Regions from separate parts of the Variovorax terrae genome, predicted to be linked through region 1. Evidence: predicted binding sites of a transcription regulator. Region 1 holds the regulator's gene; each other region holds the start of a gene.

Region 1 (7,571 bases):
ACATCTACAAGAAGCTCAGCTATGACGCGATGGCCGACTTCACGCCCGTGGCCCCGACCTCCAAGGGCATGCTGGGCCTGGCGATCGGGCCGGGCGTGCCCGCCAGCGTCACGACGCTGGCCGAGTTCGTGGCCTGGTGCAAGGCGAATCCGGCCCGCTCCAACTTCGGCACGGCCAGCGGCTCGAGCCAGCATTTCGCCGGCGTGATGTTCAGCCGCGCCGCGGGCATCGAGCTGCGCCTGGTGCCCTACAAAGGCGGCGCGCCGGCCGTGGTGGACCTGCTGGGCGGCCACGTCAGCTCCACGGTGAGCCCGCTGCCGGAGATCATTCCACACGCGGCCGACGGCAAGCTCCGCATCCTCGCGGTCACCGGCAGCAAGCGCTCGCGCTTCCTGCCGAACGTGCCGACGATGGTGGAGTCGGGCTACCGCGACGTGGTGTTCCAGGACTGGTCGGGTGTGCTCGCCCCGGCGAAGACGGCGCCCGAGCTGGTGGCGCGCGCCAATGCCGCGATCTCGGGCTATGTGCGCTCGGACAAGGGCATCGAGGCCCTGGCCCAGCTCGGCACCGAGGCCGATGCGCAGGGCGTGGCCGAGTTCGGCGCCGCGGTCAAGTCGAGCTGGGAACGCTACCGCGCGATCGTGCAGTCGACCGGGTTCACCGCGGAAGACTGAGCGGCGCCGCGGCGCGCCCTTCACCTGCTGGAACGTCCTCCCCTCCTCGCTGAGGCGGCGCGCCGGGGTGCGCGACGAGCAGTCGAGCCGGCCGCCGCTACAGCGCCTTGCGCAGGTTGGCGGGCGCGATGCGCAGCGCCTCGCGGTACTTGGCCACCGTGCGGCGCGCGCACTCGATGCCCTGCTCCTTGAGCATCTCGGAAATCTGGTTGTCCGACAGCGGCTTCTTCGTGCTCTCGGAGGCCACGAACTGCTTGATCAGCGCGCGCACCGCGGTGCTGGAGGCGTTGCCGCCAGTCTCGGTGCCCAGGGCCGAGCCGAAGAAGTATTTGAGCTCGAACGTGCCGTAGGGCGTGGCCATGTACTTGGCGGTGGTCACGCGCGAGATGGTGGACTCGTGCAGGCCCAGCTCGTCGGCGATCTCGCGCAGCACCAGCGGGCGCATCGCCAGCTCGCCGTGCACGAAGAAGTTCTTCTGGCGCTCGACGATGGCGTTGGAGACGCGCAGGATGGTGTCGAAGCGCTGCTGGATGTTCTTGATGAACCAGCGCGCCTCCTGCAGCCGCTGCTGCAGCGCCTGGTGGCCCTCGCCCTTGTGCGACTTGAGCGCGTTGGCGTAGATGTCGTGCACCTTCAGGCGTGGCATCACGTCGGGGTTGAGCTGCACGCGAAAGCGCACCTGCGCGCCGCGCCCCGCCTTGACCACGATCACGTCGGGCACGATGATGTTGCGCTCCACGTCGACGAAGCGCCGCCCCGGCTTGGGCTCGAGCCGGGTGATGAGCGGGATCGCGGCCCGCACGTCGGCCTCGCTGTGGCCGCACAGCTGGGCCAGGCGCTTCACATCGCGCCGCGCCAGCAGCTCGATCGGCAGGGCGCACAGCGCCAGGGCGGTATCGCGGTCCGGCACGGTGCGCGGCAGGGCGTTCAGCTGCAGCGTCAGGCACTCGCTAAGCGTGCGTGCGCCCACCCCGGTGGGCTCCAGGTGCTGCAGCAGGTGCAGCGCCACCGTGAAGCGGTGCACCAACTCCTCGCCCTGTTCCAGGTCGTCGCCGGCCAGGCTGACGGCCAGCGCCTCGAGCGAGTCTTCCAGGTAGCCATCGTCGTTGAGCGACTCGATCAGGAAGCTCAGGGCGGCCCGGTCGGTGTCGTCCAGGCGCAGCGCCAGCGCCTGGCGGTGCAGATGGCTTTGCAGCGATTCCTGGCTGCGCGCGAGTTCGGTGGCGTCGACGTCGTCGCCGTCATGGTTGTTGTTCTTGCGCGCGGGCGCGTCGCCGCCCCATTCGCTGTCGTCGGGGGCGATGTCGATGCCGCCATCGCCCTCCCAATCCGGCGCATCCTCGGCCGCCGCCGGGTTTTCTGAATCATTGGGAGCAGAGGTCCCTGTGTCGCCTTGATAGTTTGCTATCGAATCAGGAGCAACCTCGGCCTCGTGGCCGTCGTCCTGCGCCGGCGCATCGGCCTGCGCGAGGCCGAACTCCTCGCGCGGCGCCTCGTCCAGCGTGAGTTCGAGAAAGGGGTTGTCGTCGAGCATCTGCTCGACTTCCTGGCTCAGCTCGAGCGTGGACAGCTGCAGCAGCCGGATCGACTGCTGCAGCTGCGGCGTGAGCGCCAGGTGCTGCGAGACGCGAAGGGAAAGGCCTTGTTTCACGGCAGCTGCGGCCCCGCGGCCAAAGGCAGCGAACGGCCGCTCTCCGAGCAAGTGCGGCGGCCGCGCGCCATGGGCAGACAGCGGGCGGAAGCCATCACATCCTGAAATGCTCGCCGAGGTACACGCGGCGTACGTCGGCGTTGTTGACGATCTCCGAGGGCGTGCCCTGGGCCAGCACGTGGCCGTCGCTGATGATGTAGGCGTGGTCGCAGATGCCCAGGGTCTCGCGCACGTTGTGGTCGGTGATGAGCACGCCGATGCCGCGCGACTTCAGGAAGCCGATGATGCGCTGGATCTCGATCACGGCGATCGGGTCGATGCCGGCGAACGGCTCGTCCAGCAGGATGAAGCGCGGCTGGGTGGCCAGCGCGCGCGCAATCTCCACGCGGCGGCGCTCGCCGCCCGACAGCGCCAGCGCCGGCGAATCGCGCAGGTGCTCCACGCGCAGGTCCTGCAGCAGCGCGGTCAGGCGCCGCTCGATCTCCTCGTGGCGCAACGGCTGGCCGGCTTCGTCGTTCTGCAGTTCCAGCACGGCGCGCACGTTGTCCTCGACACTGAGCTTGCGGAAGATCGAGGCCTCCTGCGGCAGATAGGACAGGCCCAGCCGCGAGCGGCGGTGGATCGGCATGTGGCCGACCGGCTGGCCGTCGATGCTGATGTCGCCGGCGTCGGCGCGCACCAGGCCCACGATCATGTAGAACGAGGTGGTCTTGCCCGCGCCGTTGGGCCCGAGCAGGCCGACGACCTCGCCCTTCTGCACGCCCAGCGAAACATCCTTGACCACCTTGCGGCTGCCATAGGACTTCTGCAGGTGGCGCGCCTCGAGCCGGCTGGTGGCGGCCGCTTCCGCGTTCGCCGCCGTCACCGCTTCTCCCCGCCCAGGTTGGTGCTGGGGCGCAGCGCGGCGGGCGGCGGGGCCGACGGCACGGGCGCCGAAGGGTCGACCTTGGGGGTCAGCATGGCACGGATGCGCCCGTTGCCGCTGGCCGGCGCCCCCTGGGCGCCCTGGGGAGAGCCATCCACGGTGAAGACATCGGTGCTGTTTTCGTAGACGATCAGGCTGCCCGTCATTTCGTCGTTCAGCGTGGTGCCCTTGTAGCGGCGCAGCTCCGCGCGCCGGATCAGCTTGACGTTGTCGGCCTTGCTGTCGTACTCGATCAGTTCGCCCTCGCCCTCGATGTATTCGTCCACACCCTCGCGCTTTTGCCGGTAGAACGCCAGCCTGCCGGGCTCGGCCGTGACGGTGCCGTACTGGTAGCCTTCCGGGTCCTGGCGCACGTCGATGCGCGCGCCGCGGATCACGATGGTGCCCTTGGTCGCCACCACCCGGCCCGTGAAGATGCTGGTCTGGCTGAGATCGTCGTAGCGCAGGGCGTCGGCCTCGACGTTCATGGGCTTGTTGCGATCCGCTTTTTCGGCGCTGGCACCGCCTGCAACCAAGGCACACACGACAAACAGAACAGGAAGGACGTAAGTTTTGTTCATAAAGGCACGAATCTTGCTGCTGATTGTAGCGGCCAGATAGGGCGCGCCCAAGAAAAAGCCCGCTGATGCGGGCCATTTCTCGGGGAAGGTTGGAGCCTCAGGCGCCCTTGCGCGCCTCGCCGATCAGGAAATCGGTGACCTGGAGGGCGCGCTCCATGTTGCCGGCCAGCGAGCCGTCGGTGTAGAAGCGGCCGGCGATGCCCAGGGCGGGCACGCCCTGCACCTTGTAGGCGTCCTGCAGCTGCGTGGCGCGGCGCGCCTTGGTCGTCACCGAGAACGAATTGAAGAGCTCCAGGAACTTGGCCTTGTCCACGCCCTGCTTGGCCACCCAGTTGGCGATCGGCTCCTGGGTGGTGAGCGGCTGGCGCTCCACATGGATGGCGTAGAACACCTTGGCCTGCAGTTCGTCGACCTTGCCCAGGGCTTCGAGCGCGTAGAACAGGCGCTGCTGGGGCACGAAATCGTCGCGGAAGGCCACCGGCACCCGCTTGAACGACACGTCCTTGGGGATGGACTTGACCCAGGCCTCGAGCTTGGGCTCGAAGGCGTTGCAGTGCGGGCAGCTGTACCAGAAGAACTCGATCACCTCCACCTTGCCTTGCGGCGCCTCGACCGGCACGCGCTTGTCCAGCGCGACGTAGTCGGTTCCCTCCGCGGGCTTCTTGCCCTGGGCATGGGCCGCGGGCAGCGCCAGCGTGGAGGCGGCCAGCGCGGAAGCGGCAGCCCAAGAAAATTCACGACGTTTCATTGATTCACACTCCTGTCTGTTTACCAGAGCAACGGCACGCGCCGAAGTTCCCGCCTCGGCCGCCGGATCGATGCAGCCACCCGCTCAACGCTGCACGCGCACCAGCGCCGTCTCCATGCCGCCGCCATCGAGCTTTTCCTTGGTCTTGTCGGCATCTTCCTTCTTGTCGAACGGTCCCACGCGCACCCGGAACACGGTGCGGCCCGACTGCTCGCGCTCGGTCACCTTGGACTCCACGCCGATCAATGACAGCTTGGCGCGCTGGGCTTCGGCATCCTCGGCGGTGCGGTAGGCACCGGCCTGCACGAAATACGTGAACGGATCGGCCCCGCCGCCCGCCGCGGCCGCGCGGGCCTGGGCCAGGTCGCCCAGCGGGTCGGCCGAAGCCGGCTTGCCCTCGGAGCGGCCGGCCGGGACGGCGGCGACCGCCGGCCTGGCCGCGGATGCGGCCGGTGCGACAGGCGCCACTGGTGGCGCCACGCCCACCGCACCCGAGGCCGCCGGCGCGGGCGGACGGACCGGGTTCTTGCCGTACAGCGGCGTGTTCGGGTCCCAGTCCTTGTTCTTCTTGGCCTCGGCCGCATCCTGCTCGGCGCTGCGGGTCTGGCCCTTGTTGACGAACGGCACGGGCACCTTGGTCACATAGACCGCCACGGCCAGCGCCGCGCCCAGGCCGATCACTATTCCGATGACCAGCCCGATGAAAGTACCGCCGCGTTGATGCTTCATGTTGTCACTCACATTTTTGCGGGTGCTGACACGCCCAGCACCGCCAGGCCATTGTGCAACACCTGCGCGGTGGCGGCGACCAGGGCCAGCCGGGCCTGTTTCACGGTTTCGTCGTCCACCAGGATGCGCTCGGCATCGTAGTAGCTGTGGTAGCAGGCCGCGAGGTCGCGCAGGTAGAACGTGACGTCGTGCGGCGCGAAGCCCTGGGCGGCCGCGGCCAGCATGTCGGGGTACTTGGCCAGCTGCAGCATCAGGGCCAGGGCCTGCGGGCTTTGCAGCGGGGACAGGTCGACGCCGCCCAGCCGCGCCGCATCGCCGCCGTCCTTGTCCTTCCAGGCCGACAGCACCGAGCAGATGCGCGCATGGGCGTACTGCACGTAGTAGACCGGGTTGTCGTTGTTCTGGGCCAGCGCGAGGTCGACGTCGAAGGTGTACTCGGTGTCGGGCTTGCGCGACAGCAGGAAGAAGCGCACGGCGTCCTTGCCGGTCCACTCGATCAGGTCGCGCAGCGTCACGTAGCTGCCGGCGCGCTTGCCGATCTTGACCTCCTGGCCGTCGCGCATCACGCGCACCATGGTGTGCAGCACGTAGTCGGGGTAGCCCTCGGGAATGCCCACGTTGGCCGCCTGCAGGCCGGCGCGCACGCGCGCGATGGTGCCGTGGTGGTCGGTGCCCTGGATATTGACCACCTTCTGGAAGCCGCGCTCCCATTTGGCGATGTGGTAGGCCACGTCGGGCACGAAGTAGGTGTAGCTGCCGTCGGACTTGCGCATCACGCGGTCCTTGTCGTCGCCGTAGTCGGTGGAGCGCAGCCACAGCGCGCCGTCCTGCTCGTAGGTTTTGCCGGCCTCCTGCAGCCGCTTCACCGTGGCCTCGACCCGGCCGCTGGTGTACAGGCTGGATTCGAGGTAGTAGTTGTCGAACTTCACCTGGAAGGCGCGCAGGTCCAGGTCCTGCTCGTGGCGCAGGTAGGCCACGGCGAACTGGCGGATCGAGTCGAGGTCGTCCACGTCGCCGCTGGCGGTGTATTCGCGGTCGTCCGACTTCACCGTCTTCTTCGCGAGGAAGTCGTTGGCGATGTCCTGGATGTAGTCGCCGTTGTAGGCGGCCTCGGGCCATTGCGCATCGCCGGGCTTGAAACCCCTGGCACGCAGCTGCGTGCTGTTGGCCAGCGTGGCGATCTGCACGCCGGCGTCGTTGTAGTAGAACTCGCGGTACACATCCCAGCCCTGCGTGGCGTACAGGTTGCAGATCGCATCGCCCAGGGCGGCCTGGCGGCCGTGGCCGACATGCAGCGGCCCGGTCGGGTTGGCCGAGACGAACTCGACCATCATGTGCCGGCCGTTCGCCGGCTGGAAGCCGAACTGCTGCGCCTGCGACAGCACTTCCTTCACGACCTGCTGCTTGGCCTCGGGCCGGAGCTTGAAGTTGATGAAGCCCGGACCGGCGATGTCGATGGACTCGACCCAGCGCTGGAACGGCGCCGCGGCCAGCAGCTCGGCGCGCAGCGCCTCGGCCAGCTGGCGCGGGTTCTGCTTGAGCGGCTTGGCCAATTGCATGGCCGCGGTGGACGCGAAATCGCCATGCGCGGCCACCTTGGGCGACTCGAGAGCCGCCTTGTCCCCGGCGCCGGGGGAAAGCTTTTCCAGCCCAGCGGCCAGGGCCGCGAGCAATTCCTGTTTGACAAAGAGCATCCGCCGATTTTACGGGGGCCGGTCCCGCAGCGGCGTCATCCATCTTGCCGGCTATATCGTTATATGCTGCAATCCCTCGCGGGATTACCTTCCAACCTTCCTTTTCAGGAGACCCCATGAAAAAGCTTCTATCCCTGATCGCCCTGGGCCTGTCCCTGTCGTTCGGCGTGGCCCATGCCGCCGAAGGCGACGGCATGACCAAGCAGCAGTCCAAGATGGCGACCTGCAACAAGGATGCCGGCGACAAGAAAGGCGACGAGCGCAAGGCCTTCATGAAGGAGTGCCTGAGCGCCAAGAAGATGACCCAGCAGGAAAAGATGAAGTCCTGCAATGGCGATGCCAAGGACAAGAAGGGCGACGAGCGCAAGGCCTTCATGAAGGAATGCCTGAGCAAGTAAGACGCCTCGCGTCGGCTTGGAAACCCCGCTGCGGCGGGGTTTTTTCATAGACAAGCACGCCGGCGTACCGCTTCTTACAGCTCGTTGCTCTTTTTTTGGCATGATGCGCGCATGACGATCCGTGCCGACGCGACACCCTCCATCTCCTGCGTGATGCCCGCCTTCAACGAGGCGCGCAACCTGAGCCGGGTG
Region 2 (7,571 bases), 260 kb from region 1:
GAAAAACGGGGCATGACCTTTGAGGTTCTGTTTTACCGGCAACTGCAGCAGGTCAGCACGCGGATTCATGAAACGGAGAACATCGACCAGATCATGCTGGAGTCCAGCCAGGACATCTGCAAGCTGTTCAACGCCGATCGTCTGACCCTGTATGCGGTGAGCGAAGACCACGCGGCCATCGTTTCCAAGTTCAAGACCGGGCTCAATACCGCCAAGGACCTGAAGCTGCCGATCAGCGCGCAGAGCATCGCAGGCTATGTGGCGCTGAGCAAGCAACTGGTCAACATTGCCGATGTCTATGATGACGAGGCGCTCAAGCGGATCCATCCGACGCTCAGCTTTCTCAAGGAAGTCGACAAGCGCTCCGGCTACCGGACCAAGCAGATGCTGGTGGTGCCGATTCTCGACGGCGACACGCTGCATGGCGTGCTGCAGGTTATCAACAACAAAAGCGACCAGCCCTTCGGTGAGCTGGAAATCGAAGGCGCGTCTCAGCTGTGCAAGACATTGGCCACGGCCATTCGCCAGCGTATGCGGCGAGCGGAAGAGGGCTCGCGCCGCAAAGCCACCAAATACGATGGTCTGGTGGCTGATGGCGTTCTGACGGCGGATGAGCTGCACCTGTGCATGCAGAAGGCGCGCGAGGAAGTCCGCTCCGTCGAGCACATGTTGATGGCGGAGTACCAGATTCGCCCCTCACAGATCGGCCCCTCTCTGTCGAAATTCTTCGGGGTGCCGTACGAGCCTTTCAATTCGGGGCGGATCCGTTCCGAATTGCTGCATGGCCCGCTCAAGCGTGAATTCATCGAGGAGCAGGGCTGGATTCCTCTGGAAGACTCGAGGGACGGCCTGGTCGTCATGTGCGTGGATCCCGAGGCCGTTCGTGGCTCGCGCGTGGTGCCGCAAGTGTTTCCCCGCATGGGCAAGTTTGCCTACCGCGTGACCACGCAAACGGAGTTTGAAGAAACCCTGGGTCAGCTCTATGGCGCGGGGGTCGAGAGTGGCTCGATCGACCAGTTGCTGGCAGATCTGAATGCACCCGCTGATGAAGAAGGTGCAGACGATTCGTCGCTGGAGTCCGCGGCAGCCGACAATGAACTGGTCAAGTTCGTCAACAAGGTGATCATCGACGCCTACAACCAGAAGGTGTCGGATATCCACATCGAGCCCTTGCCGGGGAAGGCCAAGACCGGCATCCGCTTTCGCATCGATGGTTCGCTGGTGCCCTACATCGAGGTGCCCGCGCACTTTCGCCAGGCCATGGTCACGCGGCTGAAGATCATGTGCGATCTCGATATTTCCGAGAAACGCAAGCCGCAGGATGGAAAGATCAAGTTCAAGAAATTCGGCCCGCTGGACATCGAGCTTCGCGTGGCCACCATTCCTTCGGCTGGCGGCGTGGAAGACGTGGTCATGCGTATCCTGGCTGCGGGCGAACCCATTCCCCTAGAGAAGCTGGGGCTGACGCCGCACAACAAGGAGCGGCTCGAGAAAACCGTCAGCAAGCCCTATGGCCTGTTCTATGTGTGCGGCCCCACCGGCTCGGGGAAAACCACCACATTGCACTCCATCCTAAAATTCCTGAACACCCCCGACACGAAGATCTGGACGGCGGAAGACCCGGTGGAAATCACGCAGAGAGGGTTGCGCCAGGTCCAGATCAACAAGAAGGCCGGCATCGACTTTGCGCTGGTAATGCGCGCCTTCCTGCGAGCCGATCCAGACATCATCATGGTCGGCGAATCACGGGACAAGGAAACCGTCTCGATGGGCGTGGAAGCATCGCTCACGGGACATCTGGTGTTCTCGACCCTGCACACCAACTCTGCGCCGGAGTCCATCACCCGGTTGCTGGACATGGGCATGGACCCCTTCAATTTTGCTGATGCGCTGCTGGGCATCCTGGCGCAGCGGCTGGCCAAGAAATTGTGCGACTGCAAGGAAACCTACACACCTGATTCGGAAGAGGTCAAGGCCTTCGTTGCTGAATATGCCGAGGAATTGCGCCATACGGCCGCATGGAAAGCGGGCTATGCCGGGGAGGCCAACAAGCTCTACGAGGAGTGGATCAAGGCCTACGGGGAGAATGACCGGCTGAGGTTCTACCGCGCAGTGGGCTGCGACAAGTGCAACAAGACGGGCTACAAGGGGCGCATCGGCCTGCACGAACTGCTGATTGCCGATGACACCGTCAAGAGGCTGGTGCAGGAGCGCGCCCGTGTGGCCGAGATCTTTGCGGCGGCGGTGGAGGGGGGCATGCGCACGCTCAAGATGGATGGAATGGAAAAAACCATGCTGGGCATGACCGACCTGAAGCAGGTTCGCTCCGTGTGCATCAAATGAAAGGGAAGACAAAATTGTCAACTACTGCCGATTTGGTGCAGAGCGTGCGCACCGGTTTTGTCACTCTTTGTTGTATTTAAGGGAAACAATCGTCAAGGCGCGCATGGGCGGCTATGGCATGCCAATTGCTGTTTAGACTCGCTTCTCTTTTTCTAACTCCGGAGGTTATTCATGAAGCGTCAGCTACAAAAGGGTTTTACCCTGATCGAATTGATGATCGTGGTCGCGATCATCGGTATCCTGGCCGCCGTGGCGCTGCCTGCATACCAGGACTACACCAAGCGTGCCAAGATGTCGGAAGTGATTCTGGCGGCTTCGGCCTGCCGGACCAGCATCACGGAAATCTTCCAGTCAGCCACGAATCTGCCGACCGCCAATTCGTGGGGCTGTGAAGGTGGTGCGGCCATTGGTCAGCCGTCTCCCAGCAAGTATGTCAACAGCATCACGACCAGCGCAGGCGGATCGGTCAGCGTGCAAGCGTCGGACACTTTTGCTGACACTACGATCAATAGCAAGTGGATCACGTTGACCCCCTATGGCACGCCGTCGACCGGAACGCTCGCAGCCGGTTCTGCGGTTTCAATGTGGGTGTGCGGCCCGGGTTCCGCAGCCGGGTCGGACGTGCCCCTCAAGTATCTGCCGGGTTCGTGCCGCGGTATTTAAGATATTTCTTTTTCAGTAGAAAAGGCACCTCCGGGTGCCTTTTCCATATGGCAAATTGAAAATGCACGTGAGACGGATGGGTTATGCGGGTTGAAGGCATCGGAAAAGAACGAGTGTTCGGAGCGGCAGGGGTGGAGCTCCACCGCGTGGCCTATCTCGTGTGCTTCGCCGTTTTCGGGCTTCCTTTCCTGGTGGGGTATGGCACGCTGCCTTTGACCAACTTTGCGGCCGAAGTCTTGTGCACGGTTGGTATGGCCATCATGCTGATCATGGTGGGGCAAAGCCCGGTTCCACTGCAGCGCATGCCACGCGAACTGAAAGTGATGCTCGCCGCTTTTGGTGTGCTCGCTTGCGGTGTTGTCGCGCAGTATGTGTCGTTTGGGCTGAAAAATGCTGAGGCCAGCATGGCTGTGTTTGGCTATCTGGCATGCGCTGCTCTGTCGGCCTGGATCGGGTACGCCGCGTGCTTGGGGCCACAGGCTTCGCAATGGCGTCGAGCCATCGCCATGGGATTGCTGGCGGGTAGCCTGTTGGCTGCGCTGGCATCCATCGCGCAATACTTCAAGGTTGACGCTCAATGGCTGGTCTTGTCTCCTGCGCGAGATGCTGGAAGAACTTTCGGATTTGTCAGGCAGCCGAATCACCAAGGAACATTCCTGAACCTGGGGCTGGTGGCCTTGCTGGTGCTACAGCGAAAAAATGGCTGGCGCTCGTTGATGTGGTACGCACTGAGCGCCGTGCTGATTTTTGGCATTGTGACCACCGCATCGCGTACCGCCTTGCTTCAGCTGGTCTTTGTCTCCCTCTGCATGATGCTCGTATGCCGCCACGACGGGGCGAGTGTGCTCAAGGGGCTGTGGCCGGTCGTGCTCGCATTGGGGGTTTGGGGCGCGCTCTGGCTGGTCAGCCAGACCGATGGTTCAGAGTTCTACGGAAATGCGAAGCTGAGCCAAACCTCCACCGAGGGCCTGGGCATCAGAAGCGAGATGTGGCGTCAGACAGCGGCTCTGATCCTGCAACATCCTTGGGCGGGTAACGGGGTCGCGAGTTACCCTGCCGTCATTTTTCTCAGTGGCGCGGTACTGGGCATTGGGGTGCTGATGTCGCATTCGCACAATTTGCTGTTGCAGCTGGCGTTCAGTTATGGAATTCCCATTGCACTGGCATTCACGTCAGCGGTCCTGTGGGTGTTGTGGCGCGTGCGGCATCGCTTCATGGCGGATACGGGGTTCTTGGCATGGGGCTGCCTCGGTTGCATCCTGATCCACTCGATGTTTGAGTTTCCGCTCTGGTACGCCTATTTCTTGCTTCCGGCCAGCTTTTTTCTGGGGTGGTTGACATGCCCTGCCGCCGAAGGTGGCCAGACGCTGCAAAGCGATGTGGATGGCCTTTCGGCCGCCAAGAGGTCGGCCCGCATCAGGCAGCGTGCGGCGATCAGCGCCCTGGCTGGTGTCTCGGTCATCAGCGTGGCGATTTGGATGAATCGCGACTACTACAAGCTGACGCCCATCTATATGCCGGGTTTGACGGCCACGCTGCCGGATCGCATGCACGAAGCGGACAGCGTCTTCTGGTTTCATCACTTTGCCGAATTCCCCAAGCTTCCGATGGAGACGGTCACTCCGGCCAACTACCAGGCCTACCTGGACAGCCTGGGAAATGTGGGGTGCCTGATGCACGAACCCTGGATCCAGGGCGGAACCGTGCTGGCGCTGGCCTATGCCGGCAGAGCCGACGAAGCCAAATGGATCATGTACCTCTATGGGCAGCTGTCCGGAGGCAAGGTCGAGCATTTCAAGCGAGCGCTCGAGAGCAGCAACCTGCCCTTGGCTGCTGAACTGCTGCGCTATCTGGAGAAGCCCGAGCCGGTGCGCCCGGCGCTGGCATTCTTCGAACAGGCGTGTTTCGGGCGTGGCAGCTCTCCCTGAGGGCCGACCAAGCCTGGGGGCATGGGCCGCCGCTGGAGTGGTCATTGCCCTGATGGCCGTGCCCTGGCTCAACCCGTTCGCGCCCGGCCCGTCTCCCGCCGTGCTGGGGCTTTGTGTGGCGTGGGCCTGTGCCGCCTGCCTGCTTTTCCTGGTGCCCTGGAGCACGCCGTGGCTGACTGCAAAATGGCTGCTGGCTTGCGCGCTGGTGGTCGTTCTGCATGGGCTCAGTGTGGAGGTGCTGGCTACCGTCGCGGGCCTGGCGATGCTACTGGTGTTCGCTGGATTCGGCCTCACCGGAGCGAGGCGCGGGCAGCAGGTTCTCGAGCCCTTGGTGGCGGGTTTGCTGTTGGCGGCTCTGCTCAGCGCCTGTGCAGGGCTGCTTCAGTATTTCGGTCTGGAGCAAGGCTTGGCGGGGTGGGTCAATCATGCGCAACCCAGGGAAGCCTTTGCCAATCTGCGGCAGCGCAACCAGTTTGCGACGCTGACGGTGATCGGACTGGCCGCCGTGCTCTGGTTTCGTGTGCGGGGGCAGCTGGCGCTGCACGCCGGGTGGATGGTGCTTTTGCTCGTCGCGGGCAATGTCGTGTCGGCCTCGCGTACCGGCCTGTTCCAGATCGTGTTGCTGCTGGTACTGGCATGGTGCTGGCGCGCATCCCTGCCCAAACCATGCCGTACCCTGCTGGCCGCCACCGTGCCGATGTACCTGGCGGTCTGGCTGCTGCTGCAATGGATCCTCGATGCGCCCGGAGGCGCATTCATGCGCTTCGACCTGCAGTCAGAAGGTTGTGCCAGCCGCCTGGTGCTCTGGCGCAACGTCCTCGATCTGATCGGCCAGCGGCCTGTCTGGGGCTGGGGCGTGGGGGAGCTCGACTACGCCCATTACATCACCCTCTATCCTGGCGAGCGCTTTTGCAGCATCCTGGACAACGCCCACAACCTGCCATTGCACATGGCCGTCGAGTTGGGGGTTCCCGCGGCGCTGCTCATCTGCGGGGGGCTTGTCTGGCTGGTGCTTCGGGCCAGACCGTGGCGCGAGACCCAGGCCACGCGCCAACTGGCCTGGAGCGTGCTCGCCGTCATCATGTTGCACAGTTTCCTGGAGTACCCCCTGTGGTACACGCCCTTCCAAATGGCCTTCGGGCTGAGCCTCGGGCTCCTGCTCCGGCCGGCAGGGGCAGCGGCCGGAGATTCCTGGCCACCGGGGGCCAGGACAGCGCAGCGGGTTTGCGCCGCGCTGTTGCTCGCCGCCTGTGCCGCTGTCTATGGGGACTACAGCCGCATCAGCCAGATCTATCTGCCGCCCGAAGCGCGCGATCCCGCCTATCGCGATGACACGCTGAGAAAGCTGCAGAACTCGTGGTTTTTCCAGAACCAGGTGCGCTTTGCCGAACTGTCGGTGACCTCGCTGACGCGCGAGAACGCGGCCCAGCAGCATGCATTGGCCAAAGAGCTGCTGCACTATTCGCCGGAGCCAAAGGTCATCGAGCGATTGATTGAAAGCGCGGTCATGCTGGGGCTCGACGATGAGGCCTTGTTCCACCTCGTGCGCTATCAAAAGGCGTTTCCGGCGGAGTATGCGCGCTGGGCGCAGCTCAACGCCGATGTCGCGAAAGAGCCGCCCTGGCGCGGGACTCAGTGATTAACGAAATCCCCTGACTTGCCACCGCGCTTTTCCTGCAGCTTCACGTCGGTGATGGTCATGCCTCGGTCCACCGCCTTGCACATGTCGTAGATCGTGAGCAGCGCCACCTGCACGGCGGTCAGCGCCTCCATCTCCACGCCGGTGGGGCCCAGGGTTTCCACCACGGCGGTGCAGCGGATGGCTGCGGCGTTCGGGGGCGCGGCATCGGCCGCTGCAAATTCGAGAGCCACCCGCGTCAGCGCCAGCGGATGGCACAGCGGAATCAGATCGCTGGTCTTCTTGGCGGCCTGGATGCCCGCGATGCGCGCGATCCCCAGCACATCGCCTTTCTTGGCCGTGCCGCCCTGGATAATGGCCAGGGTTTCGGGCCGCATCTCGATGCGCCCGCCGGCCACCGCCACGCGATGCGTGCTGGGCTTGCCTGCCACGTCCACCATGTGGGCCTGGCCTTGCGCATCGAAGTGGGTGAGTTTGCTCATGCCTTGAACACCGGTGGTAAAAACCATTTACAGAAGATTCATGTCACTCAAGCATCATACGATCATGTTCAACTGGAAAGACCGCCTCAAGGCGGCTGGCATCCACTTCGGCATCAGCCTCGTCGTCGCCGCGCTCAGCGCAGCGCTGGTGTTCGGCCTCTGGTATCCCTATCCCTACCGGGACATTTCGGGCGGGCGCGATCTGTTTCTGCTGGTGGTGTCGGTGGACGTGATCCTGGGGCCCCTGATCACGTTCACCATCTTCAACCGCACCAAGTCGCGCCGGTCGCTGCAGCTGGATTTTTCCGTGATCGGGCTGGTCCAGCTGGCGGCGCTGAGCTACGGCCTGTGGACGGTCTTCCTGGCGCGGCCGGTGCACCTGGTGTTCGAGTACGACCGCTTCCGCGTGGTGCATGCCGTCGATATTCCGCCGTCGCTGCTGAACCAGGCGCCGCCCGGTCTGGACGCCCTGCCGCTGACCGGGCCCACCCTGCTGTCGCTGCGGGCCTTCAAGGA
Region 3 (7,571 bases), 390 kb from region 1:
GGCGGCCTGCGCCCACTGCGCCAGTGCGGCCTGGGACGCCCGCGTGCGCCCGCCGCAAGGCTTGCCGGTGCGCGGCCTGGTGCTGGCCAGCCCGCGCGTGGTGGCCGACCTGCGGCCCGACAACCCCAACGCCCACGGCGTGCGCGCCTACTACGGCGCAGACGAATCACGCTATGCCGAACGCGCGCCGATGGCGCAGCTGCGCGCCGACGCGCCGCCCACCTTCGTGGCGCTGGCGCAGTACGAGAACCCGCTGATCGACTTCTACGGCTTCGAGCTGGCGCACCGGCTGGCGCAGCTGTGCGACGCGCAGGGCGCGCCGATGCCTCGCTTCGTGCAGTACCCGGACCACAACCACATGAGCCTGCTGGCACAGTTCAACACGCCGGACAACCTGCTCGGCGCCGACCTCCGCGACTGGTGCGCGCGCGTGGAGCGCGGCGAGTTCGCCGGCCGCCAGGGCGCTCAGCCCCAGCCGGCCATCCGCAATGCCAGCCCCGCGAGCGCACAGCCCGCGATCACCGGGATCACGCCCAGCTTGTAGCGCAGCAGGGCCAGCGCCGCCAGCCCGCCGAGCGCCAGCGCCGCGACGTCGATTCTTGAATGAAAAGCGACGGAGGTCCCCGTCCGGAGGGCAATGTGCGCTATGAAAAACAGAGCGAGGCTGGCGATCACGCCGACCACCGCCGCGGTGATGGCGGTGAGCGGCGCCGTGAAGTGCAGCTTGCCGTGGGTGGACTCCACCAGCGGCCCGCCGGCCAGGATGAACAGGAAGGAGGGCAGGAAGGTGAACCAGGTCACCACCACGGCCGCCAGCGCCGCGCCCAGGAACCGCGCCTCAGGCCCCAGCACCTGCTGGCTCCAGCCGCCGAGGAAGCCGACGAAGGCCACCACCATGATCAGCGGCCCGGGCGTGGTCTCGCCCAGCGCGAGGCCGTCGATCATCTGCGGCCCGGTGAGCCACTGGAACTGCTCCACCGCGCCCTGGTACACATAGGGCAGCACCGCGTAGGCGCCGCCGAAGGTCAGCATCGCGGCCTTGGTGAAGAACCAGCCCATCTGCGTGAGCGTGGCCTGCCAGCCCTGCCAGGCCACCAGCGCACCCATCGGGGCCAGCCAGAGCACCGCGCCCACGGCCAGCACCGCCGCCAGCCGCGCGGGCCTGAAGCGCGCGTGCTCGGGGGTGGGCGTGTCGTCGTCGATCAGGGCCGGGCCGCCGGTGGACTGCGCATGGGCCGGCCCGCCGATGCCCTGGAACTGGGCCGGCGCCACTTTCGCGCCCAGCCAGCCGGTGAGGGCGGCGCCCAGCACGACCCAGGGGAACGGTAACTTCAGGAAAGCAATTGCTACAAAACTGATAGCAGCAATCGACCACAGGACAGGGACCTTCGCGGGATTTCGCAGTGTTTTTCCGCCGATGCGCCAGACCGCCTGCACCACGATGGCCGCTACCGCCGGCTTGATGCCGTAGAACAGCCCCGCCACCACGGGCACCTGGCCGAACACCACGTAGACCCAGCTCAGCGCGATCAGGATGAACAGCGAGGGCAGCACGAACAGCGCGCCCGCCGCCACGCCGCCCCAGCTGCGGTGCATCAGCCAGCCGATGTAGGTGGCGAGCTGCTGCGCCTCCGGGCCAGGCAGCAGCATGCAGTAGTTGAGCGCATGCAGGAAGCGCCGCTCGCTGATCCAGCGCCGCTGCTCCACCAGCTCGCGGTGCATGATCGCGATCTGCCCGGCCGGCCCGCCGAAGCTGATGAAGCCGAGCTTGAGCCAGAAGCGCAGGGCGTCGCGCAAGGCAATGGGGGTGGGGCGTTCAGCGGTGTCCATGGCGGCTGCCGTCTCCGGAAGGGGTTGCAGCGCTTGGGCGGGACACCGCCTGGAGGGCCGGGAGGCTGTCGTCCCGGAGCGCAAATGTTAACACCCGCTCCATGCATTTACGCCCGCTTTACCCCGTGGCAACGCGGTTTACAGGCCTGTGCAGTTCAATGGCACGACGCAGGGCGCCCCCGTGGCATTCACGACGGCGCGGCCTTCTTTTTCCAGCCGGGCCAGGAGCCTGCGCCGGCCGGAGTGTCGGTCACCGGAGAGTCCGGTGCCAATGCGCAATTGCGCCAGGAGCTTGTATGAAAATGAAACCCCTCTGGTCATCCATCGCACTGTTGTCCCTCGGGGTTGGCCTGGCGGCACCCGCCGCCCATGCGGCCGACGCCTCCACAGGCACGGGCACGGCCTCGACGAACGCGGCCTCCGCGGGCACGGGCCTGTATGTCGGCGGCGCCATCTCCTTCAACCACGCCAACGGCCTGGGCGGGAAGATCGACTCGGCGCTGGCCAACCAGGGCTTCGGCAGCAGCAGCTCGAGCGATTCGTCCAGCACCAACCCCAGCCTGCGCCTGGGCTACCAGTTCAACCCGAATTTCGCCATCGAAGGCACCTACGACCGCCTGGGCACCATGGGCGTGCAGTCCAGCCTGTCGTCACCAGCCGCCGACACGGCCTCGGGCTCCTGGAAATCCCACGGCCTGGGCCTGCATGCGCTGGGCATCCTGCCGATCAACCCGCAGTGGTCGGTCTACGGCCGCCTCGGCGTGGAGCAGTGGCATACCCGCCTGGACCTGAACTCCAACGCGGGCGGGCCGACGGCCCTGTCCAACACCGACAGCACCACCTCGCTGGCGGTGGGCGTCGGCGCCAGCTATGCGCTGACGCGCAACCTCGATGCCACGGCCGAGCTGATCCACTACAACCGCGTGGGCGACGCGGCCTCCACCGGCCGCACCGGGCTGAACCAGTTCAGCGTGGGGCTGCGCTACCACTTCCTGTAAAGGCACCGCCCGGCCAACGGCTCGCACCGTTGCCGGGCGATCGGCTTCTCAGCCCTTCGTGAGCCGGAACACCGCCGTGCTGGCGCGCAGGTTCGGCCACAGCCGCAGCGTGCGGCCCTCGTGCAGGCCGAAGCTGTCTTCGATGCGCAGGCCGTTGCGGCGTGCCAGCTGCTCGAAATCGGCATGCGTGCCGACGCGGATGTTGGGCGTGTCGTACCACTGGTAGGGCAGGGTCTTGGTCACGGGCATGCGGCCGCGCGCGACGCTCAGCCGGTTGGCCCAGTAGGCGAAGTTGGGAAACGCGACGATGCCGATGCGGCCCACGCGCGCGGTCTCGCGCAGCATGGTCTCGGCATTGCGCAGGTGTTGCAGGGTGTTGATCTGTAGCACCACGTCGAACGAGGCGTCGTCGAACATGGCCAGCCCCTCGTCGAGGTTGAGCTGGATCACGTCCACGCCGCGGCGCACGCAGGCCAGCACGTTGGCGTCGGCGATCTCGATGCCGTAGCCGGTGCAGCCGCGCTCTTTCTGCAGCAGCGCCAGCAACGCGCCGTCGCCGCAGCCGAGGTCGAGCACGCGCGAGCCCTCGGGCACGAGGCGGGCGATGGATTGCAGGACGGCCATCTCGCTCATGCCGCCAGCTCCTTCGCGATGCTGTCGAAGTAGGAGCTGACCACGCCCATGTAGCGGGCGTCGTCGAGCAGGAAGGCGTCGTGCCCGTGCGGCGCGTCGATCTCGGCGTAGCTCACGCTGCGCCGGTTGTCGAGCAGGGCCTTGACGATCTCGCGGCTGCGCGCGGGCGAGAAGCGCCAGTCGGTGCTGAAGCTCACCAGCAGGAAGCGGCTGGTGGCGCGCGCCAGCGCCGCCGTCAGGCTGCCGCCATGCTCGCGCGCCGGGTCGAAGTAGTCGAGCGCGCGCGTGATCAGCAGATAGGTGTTGGCGTCGAAGTATTCGCTGAACTTGTCGCCCTGGTAGCGCAGGTAGCTCTCGATCTGGAACTCGATGTCCTGCGTCGTGTAGCGCAGATCGATGCCCTCCCTGAGCTGGCGTCCGAACTTCTCGTTCATCACGTCGTCGCTGAGGTAGGTGATGTGGCCGATCATGCGCGCGATGCGCAGGCCGCGCTTGGGGATCACGCCGTGCTCGTAGAAATGGCCGCCGTGGAAATCGGGATCGGTCACGATGGCGCGCCGCGCCACTTCATTGAAAGCGATGTTCTCGGCCGTGAGATTGGGCGCGCTCGCCACCACCACGGCGTGGCGCACGCGCTGCGGGTACTGCAGCGTCCACGACAGCGCCTGCATGCCGCCCAGGCTGCCGCCCATCACGGCGGCCAGGGTCTCGATGCCCAGGGCATCGAGCAGCCGCGCCTGGGCGTCGACCCAGTCCTCCACCGTGACCACGGGGAAGTCGGCGCCGTAGACCCGGCCCGAATCGGGGTTGACATGCATCGGCCCGGTGGAGCCGAAGCAGGAGCCGAGGTTGTTGACGCCGATCACGAAGAAGCGCTCGGTGTCCACCGCCTTGCCGGGGCCGATCATGTTGTCCCACCAGCCCTCGCTCTTTTCCTGGCCCGCATAGACCCCGGCCACGTGGTGCGAGGCATTGAGCGCGTGGCAGACCAGCACGGCGTTGGAGCGGTCGGCGTTGAGCGTGCCGTAGGTTTCGTAGGCCAGCGTGTAGCCGCGCAGGGACGCGCCGCTTTGCAGCGGCAGCGGCGCGGCAAAGGTCATGAACTGCGGTGTGGCGACAAAACTCATGGCAATGAAAAACCCGGCGTCGCTAAAAACGAGGCCGGGCCGGCTGCCGTCTTTAGCTGAACTTGTTACGCGCCCGCAAGCTGGAGCAAATCGGCGCCAGCCAAGTATAGCGGGGTCCCGCCGCACCTGCCGCCGCCCGCAGCGGCGGCCGCCGGAGCAACCGCGGCGCCGCCGGGGATTTACCTGCAGGGGCCACAATGCGGCCATGTTCAGCAAACGCCTGCTTGCCGGTGGCGCCCTGGCGCTGGCAGCGCTGCTGGCGGGCTGCGCCAGCCCGATCGCCAGCAAGGTCACCACCTTCCAGCGCTGGCCTGCCGACGCGGCGGGCCAGACCTTCGCGTTCGCGCGCCTGCCGCTCCCGTTGCCGCTGGGCGAACTCGAGCAGAGCAGCTACCAGGGCCTGGTGGCCGATGAGCTGGTGCGCCAGGGGCTCAAGCCCTCGGTGGCCGGCGCACCGGTGCGCTTCCTGGTCGAGGTGCGGCCCGATGTCGCCACCACCAGCCGGCAGTCCTACGAGCCGGTCTACGCCAGCGCGCCCTACCCGCCCTACTGGGTGTCGGGTCGCTTCTCGCGGCGCGGCGCCTTCATCGGCGGCACCTATGGCTACGGCCCCTACGGGCCGCGCTACATCGGCGACCAGCTCGTGACGCGCACCCTGCAGGTCAACCGCCTGAACGTGGTGATCCGCGACAACCTCGCCGCGCCGCCGGGCGGCAAGGCCCCGGCGGTGTTCGAGGCCAGCGCCGTGATCCAGGACGATGCGCCGGACCTCGCGGCCACCATGCCCTACCTCGTGCGCAGCGTGTTCGAGGGCTTCCCCGGAGCCAGCGGCCAGGTGCGGGTGCTGAAGTTCGACCCGGCCCAGCCGGCCCGCACCAGCCCCTGAGCCGGCGGCTCAGGCTTTGGCGAGCGCCATCAGCGGCGCGGCCAGCACCAGCACCCCGATCATCAGGAAGACCGCCGCGGCGATGCGGTGCACCCACTGCACCGGCATGCGCCGCGTGACGCGCTCGCCCAGCCAGACCACCGGCGCGTTGGCCAGCATCATGCCCAGCGTGGTGCCGGCCACGACCCAGGCCCAGGCGTGGTACTGCGCCGCCAGCATCACCGTGGCCACCTGCGTCTTGTCGCCCATCTCGGCCAGGAAGAACGCGATGACGGTGGTGCCGAAGATGCCCAGGCGCGGCGTGGTGCCGGCCTCGTCCTCGTCGAGCTTGTCGGGAATCAGCATCCAGCCGGCCATCGCCAGGAACGACAGGCCCAGCACCCAGCGCAGGACGTCGGGGCCCAGCACCGTGGTGACCCAGGCGCCGACGGCGCCGGCCAGCGCATGGTTGACCAGCGTGGCCACGAAGATGCCCAGCACGATGGGCCAGGGCTTGCGAAAGCGCGCCGCCAGCACGAGCGACAGCAGCTGGGTCTTGTCGCCTATTTCGGCGAGCGCGACGATACCGGTGGAGACGAGAAAGGCTTCCATGAAAGTACTCCGGCCGGAACGAATGAACCATTGACTGCGCGGCATCCCCGGCCAAAACGGAGGCTGCGCAGTCAAAGGTCTCGCCAAGTCCGGAAAACCGTTTGCGCCATGGGCCGAAGACCCAAGTCTGTTGACGCAAACCCCTCTCGAAATCGAAGGGAGGCTACTCCCCAATGACAGGCCGGATTATAGCCCGGCGATGGCGCCGCACGCTTCTGGCGCACTTTTTGCTTGATTTTGGTGCGTCAGCGCAAAGACACGCTGGCGCGCACCAACAACAAGCAATTTCATCCAAAGAGGCCTTATGGAAGCACTCAAACAGGGCACGGACGTCCTGTTCATCCTGCTGGGCGGCATCATGGTGCTGGCCATGCATGCCGGTTTCGCGTTTCTGGAGCTGGGCACGGTCCGCAAGAAGAACCAGGTCAATGCGCTGGTGAAGATCCTGGTGGATTTCAGCGTCTCCACCGTCGCCTACTTCATGGTCGGCTACGGCGTGGCCTACGGCACGCACTTCTTCGTGGGCGCCGAGCAGCTGGCCGCGAAGAACGGCTACGAGCTGGTGAAGTTCTTCTTCCTGCTCACCTTCGCGGCGGCGATTCCCGCCATCATCTCGGGCGGCATCGCCGAGCGCGCGCGCTTCTGGCCGCAGCTCATCGCCACGGCGGTGATCGTCGGCTTCGTCTACCCGTTCTTCGAGGGCATCGCCTGGAACCGGCACTTCGGCGTGCAGGGCTGGATCCAGTCGCTCACAGGCGCGGAATTCCACGACTTCGCGGGCTCCATCGTGGTGCACGCCGTGGGCGGCTGGCTGGCGCTGCCGGCCGTGCTGCTGCTGGGTGCGCGCCGCAACCGCTACCGCAAGGACGGCGGCGTCAGCGCCCACCCGCCCTCCGACATCCCGTTCCTCGCGCTGGGCGCCTGGATCCTGACAGTGGGCTGGTTCGGCTTCAACGTGATGAGCGCGCAGACCATCGACAAGATCTCGGGCCTGGTGGCCGTGAACTCGCTGATGGCCATGGTCGGCGGCACGCTGGCCGCGCTCGCGTGCGGCCGGAACGACCCGGGCTTCGTGCACAACGGCCCGCTGGCCGGGCTGGTGGCCGTGTGCGCGGGCTCGGACCTGATGCACCCGCTGGGCGCCCTGGTCGTGGGCGCGGTGGCCGGTGCGATCTTCGTGGCAATGTTCACGCTCACGCAGAACCGCTGGAAGATCGACGACGTGCTGGGCGTGTGGCCGCTGCACGGCCTGTGCGGCGCCTGGGGCGGCATCGCGGCCGGGCTGTTCGGCAGCCGGGCGCTGGGCGGGCTCGGCGGCGTGAGCCTGGGCGCGCAGCTGATCGGCTCCATCATGGGCGTGGCCTGGGCGCTGCTGGGCGGCGCGGTGGTCTACGGCGCGCTCAAGCTCTTCATGGGCCTGCGGCTTTCGCCGGAAGAGGAATACGAGGGCGCCGACCTGTCGATCCACCGCATCGGCGCCACGCCGGGGCGCGAGGCGAACTGGTA
Region 4 (7,571 bases), on a different contig from region 1:
CGTTGATGTAGCGGCTTTGCGGGTCGTCCCGGGCCTCCTTGGGCCAGGTGCTGATCAGGTAGTAGTTGACGGCGGGGCGGCAGGTGGCGCAGCCGTTGGGCGTGCGCCACTCCATGAAGCGGAAGGTGTCGGCGATCGTGACCAGCCGGTGGGTCCGGATGGCGTCGCGCACGTCCTGGTGGCTGTGGTCGGTGCAGCCGCACACCGCCTTCTTCTTGGGCGTGGCCGAATAGTCGCCGCCCGCGGTGAACATCAGGATCTGCTCGACCAGGCCGGTGCAGGAGCCGCAGCTCGCGCTGGCCTTGGTGTGCTTGCGCACCTCGTCGAGCGTGAACAGGCCCTTGTCCTTGATGGCCTTGCAGATTGTGCCCTTGCTCACGCCGTTGCAGCCGCAGACCTCGGCGTCGTCGGGCATGGCCGCGGCCTTGCTGTGGCCTTCGTGGCCCACGTCGCCGATGTTGGATTCGCCGAACATCAGCTTGTCGCGGATGTCGGCCACGCTGCGGCCGTCGCGCAGCAGCTTGAAGTACCAGCTGCCATCCACCGTGTCGCCGTACAGGCAGGCGCCGACCAGCCGGTCGTCCTTGACCACCAGCTTCTTGTAGACACCGGCGAAGGGATCGCTCATCACGATCTCTTCGGTGCCTTCGCCGCCCATGAACTCGCCGGCGGAGAACAGGTCGATGCCCGTGACCTTGAGCTTGGTGGAGGTTTGCGAGCCGGTGTAGCGGCCGATGCCGAACTGCGCGAGATGGTTGGCCACCACCTTGCCCTGCTCGAACAGCGGCGCCACCAGGCCGTAGGCGATGCCGCGGTGGCTGGCGCATTCGCCCACCGCGTAGATGCGCGCATCGGTCACGGTCTGCAGGGTGTCGCTGACCACGATGCCGCGGTTGCAGTGCAGGCGCATCTTCTCGGCCAGCTCGGTGTTGGGCCGGATGCCGACGGCCATCACCACGAGATCCGCCTCGGCTTCGGTGCCGTCCTTGAACTTCACCGACTTCACGCGGCCGCCCTTGCCGTCGTCCTGGTCGCCCACCAGCTCCTGCGTCTGCGCGCCGAGCAGGAACCGCAGGCCGCGCTCCTCGAGCGACTTCTGCAGCAGCCGGGCCGCCACGCCGTCGAGCTGGCGTTCCATGAGCCAGGGCATCACGTGCACCACGCTCACTTCCATGCCGCGCTTCATCAGGCCGTTGGCGGCCTCCAGCCCGAGCAGGCCGCCGCCGATGACCACGGCCTTCCTGTACCTGGCCGCGGCCTCGATCATGGCCTGGGTGTCGGCGATGTCGCGGTAGGCCAGCACGCCTTGCAGGTCGCGGCCGGGCACCGGCAGCATGAAGGGGTTGGAGCCGGTGGCCAGCAGCAGCCGGTCGTAGGGCGCTTCGGTGACGCCGCCCTGGGCATCGACGGCCTGCACGGTGCGGTGCACGCGGTCGATCTGCATCACCTTCTTGCCGGCGTGCAGGGTGATGCCGTTGTCGCGGTACCAGTCCCAGCCGTTGAGCACGATCTCCTCCAGCGTCTGCTCGCCCGCGAGCACGGGCGACAGCAGGATGCGGTTGTAGTTGGGGTGGGGCTCGGCGCCGAACACGGTGATGTCGTACAGGTCGGGCGCGACCTTGAGCAGCTCTTCGAGCGTGCGCACGCCGGCCATGCCGTTGCCGACCATCACGAGTTTCTGTTTCTTCACGCGCATGTCCATGGTGTTCTCCGGCAGTCAGGCGGCAGCCTTCTCCACATGCGCCTGGCGCGTGTAGAGGAAGTCGATCACGGCCTTGCGGCAGTGCAGGTAGCGGGTGTCCTCGGCCAGCGCGACGCGGCTGCGCGGGCGCGGCAGGTCCACCGCCAGGATCTCGCCGATGGTGGCGGCCGGGCCGTTGGTCAGCATCACGATGCGGTCGCTCAGCAGCACGGCCTCGTCCACGTCGTGCGTGACCATCACCACCGTGCTGCGGGTCTTGGCCACGATGGCCAGCAGCTCGTCCTGCAGCTTGGCGCGCGTGAGCGCGTCGAGCGCGCCGAAGGGCTCGTCCATCAGCAAGACCTGGGGCTCCATCGACAGCGCGCGCGCGATGCCCACGCGCTGCTTCATGCCGCCGGAGATTTCGCCGGGCCGCTTCTGCGCGGCGGCGCTCAGGCCCACCAGCGCCAGTGCGGCGTCGGTGCGGGCCCGCAGCTGTGCCTTGTTCTCGGCCGGCACGCCGGTCACACGGCTGGAGGCGCCGAACACGCGCTCCACCGCCAGGTAGACGTTCTCGAAGCAGGTGAGCCAGGGCAGCAGCGAATGGTTCTGGAACACCACCGCGCGCTCCGGCCCCGGGCCCTTGATCTCGCGGTTGGCGCAGATCAGCGTGCCCTGCGTGGGAGCGGCCAGGCCCGCGATCAAATTGAGCAGCGTGGACTTGCCGCAGCCCGAGTGGCCGATCAGGGCGACGAACTCGCCCTGGGCCACCGTGAGGCTGATGCCGCGCAGCGCGGGGAAAGAACCCTTGGGCGTTTTGAAGGTCTGCTCGACGCCCTGGATCTCGATGTACTTGGCGGTGTTCATGACTTGACCTCCTCGAAGGTGAAGGCGGTGGCGAGCTTGATGAGCGCGAACTCCAGCACGAGACCGACGATGCCGATCACGAAGATGGCGATGATGATGTTCTTGACGTTGAGGTTGTTCCACTCGTCCCAGACCCAGAAGCCGATGCCCACGCCGCCCGTGAGCATCTCGGCGGCCACGATCACCAGCCAGGCCGTGCCCACCGCCAGGCGCACGCCGGTCAGCATGTAGGGCAGCACGGCGGGAAACAGGATCCTGGTGATGATCTTCCACTCGGAGAGGTTGAGCACGCGCGCCACGTTCATGTAGTCGCTGGGCACGCGCTGCACGCCGACCGCGGTGTTGATGACCATGGGCCAGATCGAGCAGATGAAGATGGTCCAGATGGCCGCCGGGTTGGCGCCCTTGAACACCAGCAGGCCGATCGGCAGCCAGGCCAGCGGCGAGACCGGGCGCAGCAGGCTGATGAGCGGGTTGAACATGCGGGAAAGGAATGTGAAGCGCCCGATCAGGAAGCCTGCCGGGATGCCCACCAGCGCCGCCAGGCCGAAGCCCAGCGCCACGCGCTTGAGCGAGGACAGCACGTTCCAGCCCACGCCCTGGTCGTTAGGCCCCTTGCTGTAGAACGGGTCGCTGAACACTTCCACCGCCTGCCGGAGGGTGTCGGCCGGCGTGGGAAAGCCGTTGCTGTTCTTCATCGCCACCAGTTCCCACACCAGCACCAGCAGGCCGAGGCCGAGCACCGGCGGCAGCACGCGCAGCCACAGGCCGCGCCAGTCGAAGGGCGCGCGCGGGGCCGGCGCCGGGTTTTTCAAGGGTTTTGGGGCGGATGTCAGCGTCGGGTGGTCATTGGGTGCTATTGTTTTTGTAGCAACTCGAGGGTCGGGCGAGGCACTGGCCTCGAGCGGGGTGTGGAAGACGGCGCTGACCATGGCGTTCCCCTTCAGGCCTTGATCTTGAAACCGTCGGCGTACTTGGCCGGGTTCTTGCCGTCCCACACGGTGCCGTCGACCAGCTTGCTGGTGCGCATGGTTTCCTTGGGCACCGCCGTCTTGCTGGCGGCGGCGGCGTCCTTGAACAGCGCGATCTGGTTGATCTGCTGGGCCACGGCCAGGTAGTCGGGGTGTTCCTTGAGCAGGCCCCAGCGCTTGTGCTGCGTGAGGAACCACATGCCGTCCGACAGGTAGGGGAAGTTGGCCGTGCCGTCGTTGTAGAACTTCATGTGGTTGGGGTCGTCCCAGGTCTTGCCCAGGCCGTTCTGGTAGCGGCCCAGGATGCGCTGGTTGATCGCGTCCACGCTGGTGTTCACGTAGGACTTGTCGGCGATGGTGTCGGCCATCTTCATCTTGTTGGAGAGGCTGGCGTCGATCCACTGGCCGGCCTCCAGGATGGCGGCCGTCACCGCGCGGGCGGTGTTGGGGTATTTCTTGACGAACTCGGCGGTGGAGCCCAGCACCTTCTCAGGGTGGTCCTTCCAGATGTCCTGCGTGGTCACGCCGGTGATGCCGATGCCGTCCATGATCGCGCGGTGGCCCCAGGGCTCGCCCACGCAGTAGCCGTCCATGTTGCCGATGCGCATGTTGGCCACCATCTGCGGCGGCGGCACGGTGATGATCTTGCTGTCCTTCATCGGGTGGATGCCGTAGGCCGCCATCCAGTAGTACAGCCACATCGCGTGGGTGCCGGTGGGGAAGGTCTGGGCGAAGGTGTATTCGCGCTTCTCGCTGGCCATCAGCTTGGCCAGCGAGGGGCCGTCCACCGCGCCCTTGTCGGCCAGCTTCTTCGACAGCGTGATGGCCTGGCCGTTCTGGTTCAGGTTCATCAGCACGGCCATGTCCTTCTTCGGGCCGCCGATGCCCAGATGCACGCCGTAGACCAGGCCGTAGAGCACGTGGGCCAGGTCGAGCTCGCCGTTGACCAGCTTGTCGCGCACGCCGGGCCAGCTCGCCTCCTTGCTGGGGATGATGGTGACGCCATGTTTCTTGTCGAAGCCCAGCACCGAGGCCATGACCACGCTGGCGCAGTCGGTCAGCGGGATGAAGCCGATCTTCACTTCCTTCTTCTCCGGCGCATCCGAGCCCGCGGCCCAGGCGCCGCGCGCGCCGAGCCCGCCGAACAGGGCCGCGCCGCCGGCAGCGCCGGCCTTCCTGATGAAATCGCGACGGGCGGGTGCCGAGGGGCCCAAAGACGGTTGCGTCATGCTCAACTCCTGGTGTGACGAATCAAAAACAAAAACGGCGCCCATCTCTCACCTGCCCCGGGGCAGGTGGAAATGGACGCCGTTGTCCGAAGAAGCCTTGGAAGACGACTTGCCGCCGAACCGCCATTGGCCCGGCTTTGAAGAGCTTCAAGCAGAAAGCGTGCCAGGGTTTACCCGAGGAAGGGGCTGCTGGCGTTTCGCTCTTGCGTGAGGGGGCCAGGGCGCCTGGCGGGCGTGGCGGCGGCGGTCCATCCTGGTGCATCGCCGCCGCCCAGGCACGGAATTTGTGCGGCGCAGCAGCCGCCGGCCCGCAGCCGGCTCAGAGGTAGTCGGCCATCGCCAGCACCGCCCGGGCCACATCCACCAGCCGGCGGTTCTGGTTCATCGCGGTCTGGCGCAGCATCTTGTAGGCCTCATCCTCGCCGAGCCGGCGTCTGGCCATGAGCAAGCCCTTGGCGCGCTCCACCAGCTTGCGCTCGTCGAGCGCGGCGCGCACCGTCTCCAGCTCGTCGCTCATGGCCTGCAGGCGGTGGGCCTGCTCCTGCACCATGCCCAGGATGGAGCGCTCGAGCTGCGGGCCGTAGTGCGCCGGCGTGCCGGGCCCGGCCGCGCCGGCCTCGCGCGACAGCGTCTCCAGGATGGCCTGCTGGTCGCGCAGCTCGGTGCGGGCCTGGGCGATCTTGCGCCTGCACAGCCCGCGCAGATGGACGGCCAACTGGTCTTCCAGCAATTTCATCGCGTCGATGCGGCGCGTGCAGCCCTCGTACCAGGCCTGGCTGAGGTTGGCGTCGAGCGCGCCATCCGTGCTGGGCGCGCAGCCGATGCGGCGCAGGCGCTCCAGCTCCGCGAGGCCGCCATCCTGCTGGCTGGCGTGCCAGGCGTCGAGCACGGGCCGCTCCGAGAAGTCCGCGAAGACCTCGAAGCAGCGCTCCTGCGACTCGATCAGGTGCCGCCACTGCTGCTGGCGCGCGAGGTCGGTGTGGCCCGAGGCGAAGCTGGCGGCGCCGAAGGCGCGCTCCTGGCCCGCGAACTCCTTGCCCTGCATGAAGTTGAACATCGCGACCAGGGCGCGCGAGATGTCCGGGTCGGTGGCGCTGTCCACGGCCTCGAACACCACGCTCAGCAGCCCGGCGATCAAGCGCACGAAGGCGGCGCTGGCTTCCTCGGGCGGCAGGGCCTGCGCGCCGATGCGTTGGCGCAGGGCGGGCAGGCCGTCGAGCGCGTGCAGCACGAAGGCGATGCGGCTGAACAGGCGCGCGCCGTTGCGCACCCGGCTGGCATCGGTGTCCAGCGTGTCGAAATGCTCGCGCACCCGCTGCTCGACCTGCTCGCACTCGGCCACCTGCTGGCGCCGCGGGTCGCCAAAGCGCGTGCCCTGCGAGCCGAGGAAGACATTGGACATCCCGCGCTCGCGCTGCAGCGCGTGGATCAGCCGCCCGATGACGCTCACCAGCTCGCTGGTGAGCGCGAGCTGTTCGAGTTCGCCAATCTCGCATTGGCGGGCGGCGACGAGAAAGCTGAGTCCGGATTTCATGGGCGTGCCTCAGGTGCAGGCAATATCCGTGCCGCAAGACCCTGCGCGGCGCTGCCGGCGCGCGCGCACTTTACACTTGGTCCCATGCTGGTATTGGGAATCGAATCGTCGTGCGACGAAACCGGGGTGGCGCTGGTGGAAGCGGCGGGCCCGGGCGTGCCGCGCCTGCTGGCCCATGGACTGCACAGCCAGATCCAGATGCACCAGGCCTATGGCGGCGTGGTGCCCGAGCTGGCCAGCCGCGACCACATCCGCCGCGTGCTGCCGCTGACCGAACAGGTGCTGGCCGAGACCGGGCGAAGCCTTGCGGAGGTGGACGTGGTGGCCTACACGCGCGGCCCGGGCCTGGCCGGTGCGCTGCTGGTGGGCGCTGGCGTGGCCTGTGCCCTCGGCGCCGCCACGGCCCGGCCGGTGCTGGGCGTGCACCACCTCGAAGGGCATCTGCTGTCGCCGTTCCTCAGCGCGGACCCGCCGCAGTTTCCGTTCGTGGCGCTGCTGGTGTCGGGCGGCCACACCCAGCTCATGCGGGTGGACGGCGTGGGCCGCTATGAGCTGTTGGGCGAAACCATCGACGACGCGGCCGGCGAGGCCTTCGACAAGTCGGCCAAGCTGCTGGGCCTGGGCTACCCGGGCGGGCCGGCGCTGTCGCGGCTGGCGCAGCAGGGCGACGCTGCGGCGTTCAAGCTGCCGCGGCCGCTGCTGCACAGCGGCGATCTGGATTTTTCATTCGCCGGGCTCAAGACCGCGGTGCTGACCCAGGCCAAGAAGTTGGGCGGCGAACTGGAGGCGCGCAAGGCCGACCTGGCCGCGTCCACCGAGGCGGCCATTGCGGAGGTGCTGGTGAAGAAGTCGCTGGCCGCGCTGAAGGCCACGGGCCTCAAGCGCATGGTGGTGGCCGGCGGCGTGGGCGCCAACCGCCTGCTGCGCGAACAGCTCAATGCGGCCTGCGCCCGGCTGGGTGTGCGCGTGCACTACCCCGAGCTGCACCTGTGCACCGACAACGGCGCCATGATCGCGATGGCCGCCGCCATGCGGCTGCAGGATGGGCAGGCGGTCGCCACGCGAACCTACGCGTTCGACGTCAAGCCGCGCTGGGATCTGGCGACGGTCTGAGGCCGGGCTCGTCTTTCGTCAAGCACCATCGAGGCACGAACCTGAGTCAACTGGCATCGTGAAAGATGATGCCCAGCGTATGCCGCTGTCCCTCGTGCAGCCGGCTGACCCCGTGGCGCAGATGGGCCCGGTAGAAGCCGCGGGCGGAACGAACGGGCCGGTGGTTGACGGCGAGC

What was found. The regulator sigma-54, encoded in region 1, starts transcription at its own class of promoters, with help from an activator protein. The targets are predictions, from matches to a motif close to TGGCANGNAANCTGCTTT.
Region 2: MMF98_RS21520 (pilin) is a predicted target of sigma-54. The motif match lies at 2,458-2,475, and genes of this name have one in related genera.
Region 3: MMF98_RS20930 (ammonium transporter) is a predicted target of sigma-54. The motif match lies at 6,282-6,299, and genes of this name have one in related genera.
Region 4: MMF98_RS04710 (CmpA/NrtA family ABC transporter substrate-binding protein) is a predicted target of sigma-54. The motif match lies at 4,897-4,914, and genes of this name have one in related genera.

What each region holds. Positions count from the first base shown of each region.
Region 1 is NZ_JALGBI010000003.1:705,990-713,560, reverse strand. It holds gene MMF98_RS22740 (Bug family tripartite tricarboxylate transporter substrate binding protein) at 1-674, shown strand, start outside; gene MMF98_RS22735 (RNA polymerase factor sigma-54) at 772-2,325, opposite strand; gene lptB (LPS export ABC transporter ATP-binding protein) at 2,420-3,190, opposite strand; gene lptA (lipopolysaccharide transport periplasmic protein LptA) at 3,187-3,810, opposite strand; gene MMF98_RS22720 (thiol:disulfide interchange protein DsbA/DsbL) at 3,908-4,558, opposite strand; gene MMF98_RS22715 (SPOR domain-containing protein) at 4,643-5,287, opposite strand; gene argS (arginine--tRNA ligase) at 5,296-6,981, opposite strand; gene MMF98_RS22705 (PsiF family protein) at 7,098-7,379, shown strand; gene MMF98_RS22700 (glycosyltransferase family 2 protein) at 7,491-7,571, shown strand, end outside.
Region 2 is NZ_JALGBI010000003.1:442,006-449,576, forward strand. It holds gene MMF98_RS21515 (GspE/PulE family protein) at 1-2,343, shown strand, start outside; gene MMF98_RS21520 (pilin) at 2,515-3,006, shown strand; gene MMF98_RS21525 (PglL family O-oligosaccharyltransferase) at 3,153-4,934, shown strand; gene MMF98_RS21530 (PglL family O-oligosaccharyltransferase) at 4,987-6,573, shown strand; gene moaC (cyclic pyranopterin monophosphate synthase MoaC) at 6,567-7,055, opposite strand; gene tfpZ (TfpX/TfpZ family type IV pilin accessory protein) at 7,120-7,571, shown strand, end outside.
Region 3 is NZ_JALGBI010000003.1:320,987-328,557, reverse strand. It holds gene MMF98_RS20965 (alpha/beta hydrolase) at 1-544, shown strand, start outside; gene chrA (chromate efflux transporter) at 466-1,830, opposite strand; gene MMF98_RS20955 (outer membrane beta-barrel protein) at 2,127-2,828, shown strand; gene metW (methionine biosynthesis protein MetW) at 2,877-3,461, opposite strand; gene metX (homoserine O-succinyltransferase MetX) at 3,458-4,588, opposite strand; gene MMF98_RS20940 (DUF4136 domain-containing protein) at 4,794-5,474, shown strand; gene MMF98_RS20935 (TMEM165/GDT1 family protein) at 5,484-6,065, opposite strand; yybP-ykoY riboswitch at 6,068-6,250, opposite strand; gene MMF98_RS20930 (ammonium transporter) at 6,370-7,571, shown strand, end outside.
Region 4 is NZ_JALGBI010000001.1:1,000,543-1,008,113, forward strand. It holds gene nirB (nitrite reductase large subunit NirB) at 1-1,702, opposite strand, end outside; gene MMF98_RS04700 (ABC transporter ATP-binding protein) at 1,718-2,548, opposite strand; gene ntrB (nitrate ABC transporter permease) at 2,545-3,480, opposite strand; gene MMF98_RS04710 (CmpA/NrtA family ABC transporter substrate-binding protein) at 3,492-4,748, opposite strand; gene MMF98_RS04715 (nitrate regulatory protein) at 5,068-6,282, opposite strand; gene tsaD (tRNA (adenosine(37)-N6)-threonylcarbamoyltransferase complex transferase subunit TsaD) at 6,367-7,395, shown strand; gene MMF98_RS04725 (2OG-Fe(II) oxygenase) at 7,442-7,571, opposite strand, start outside.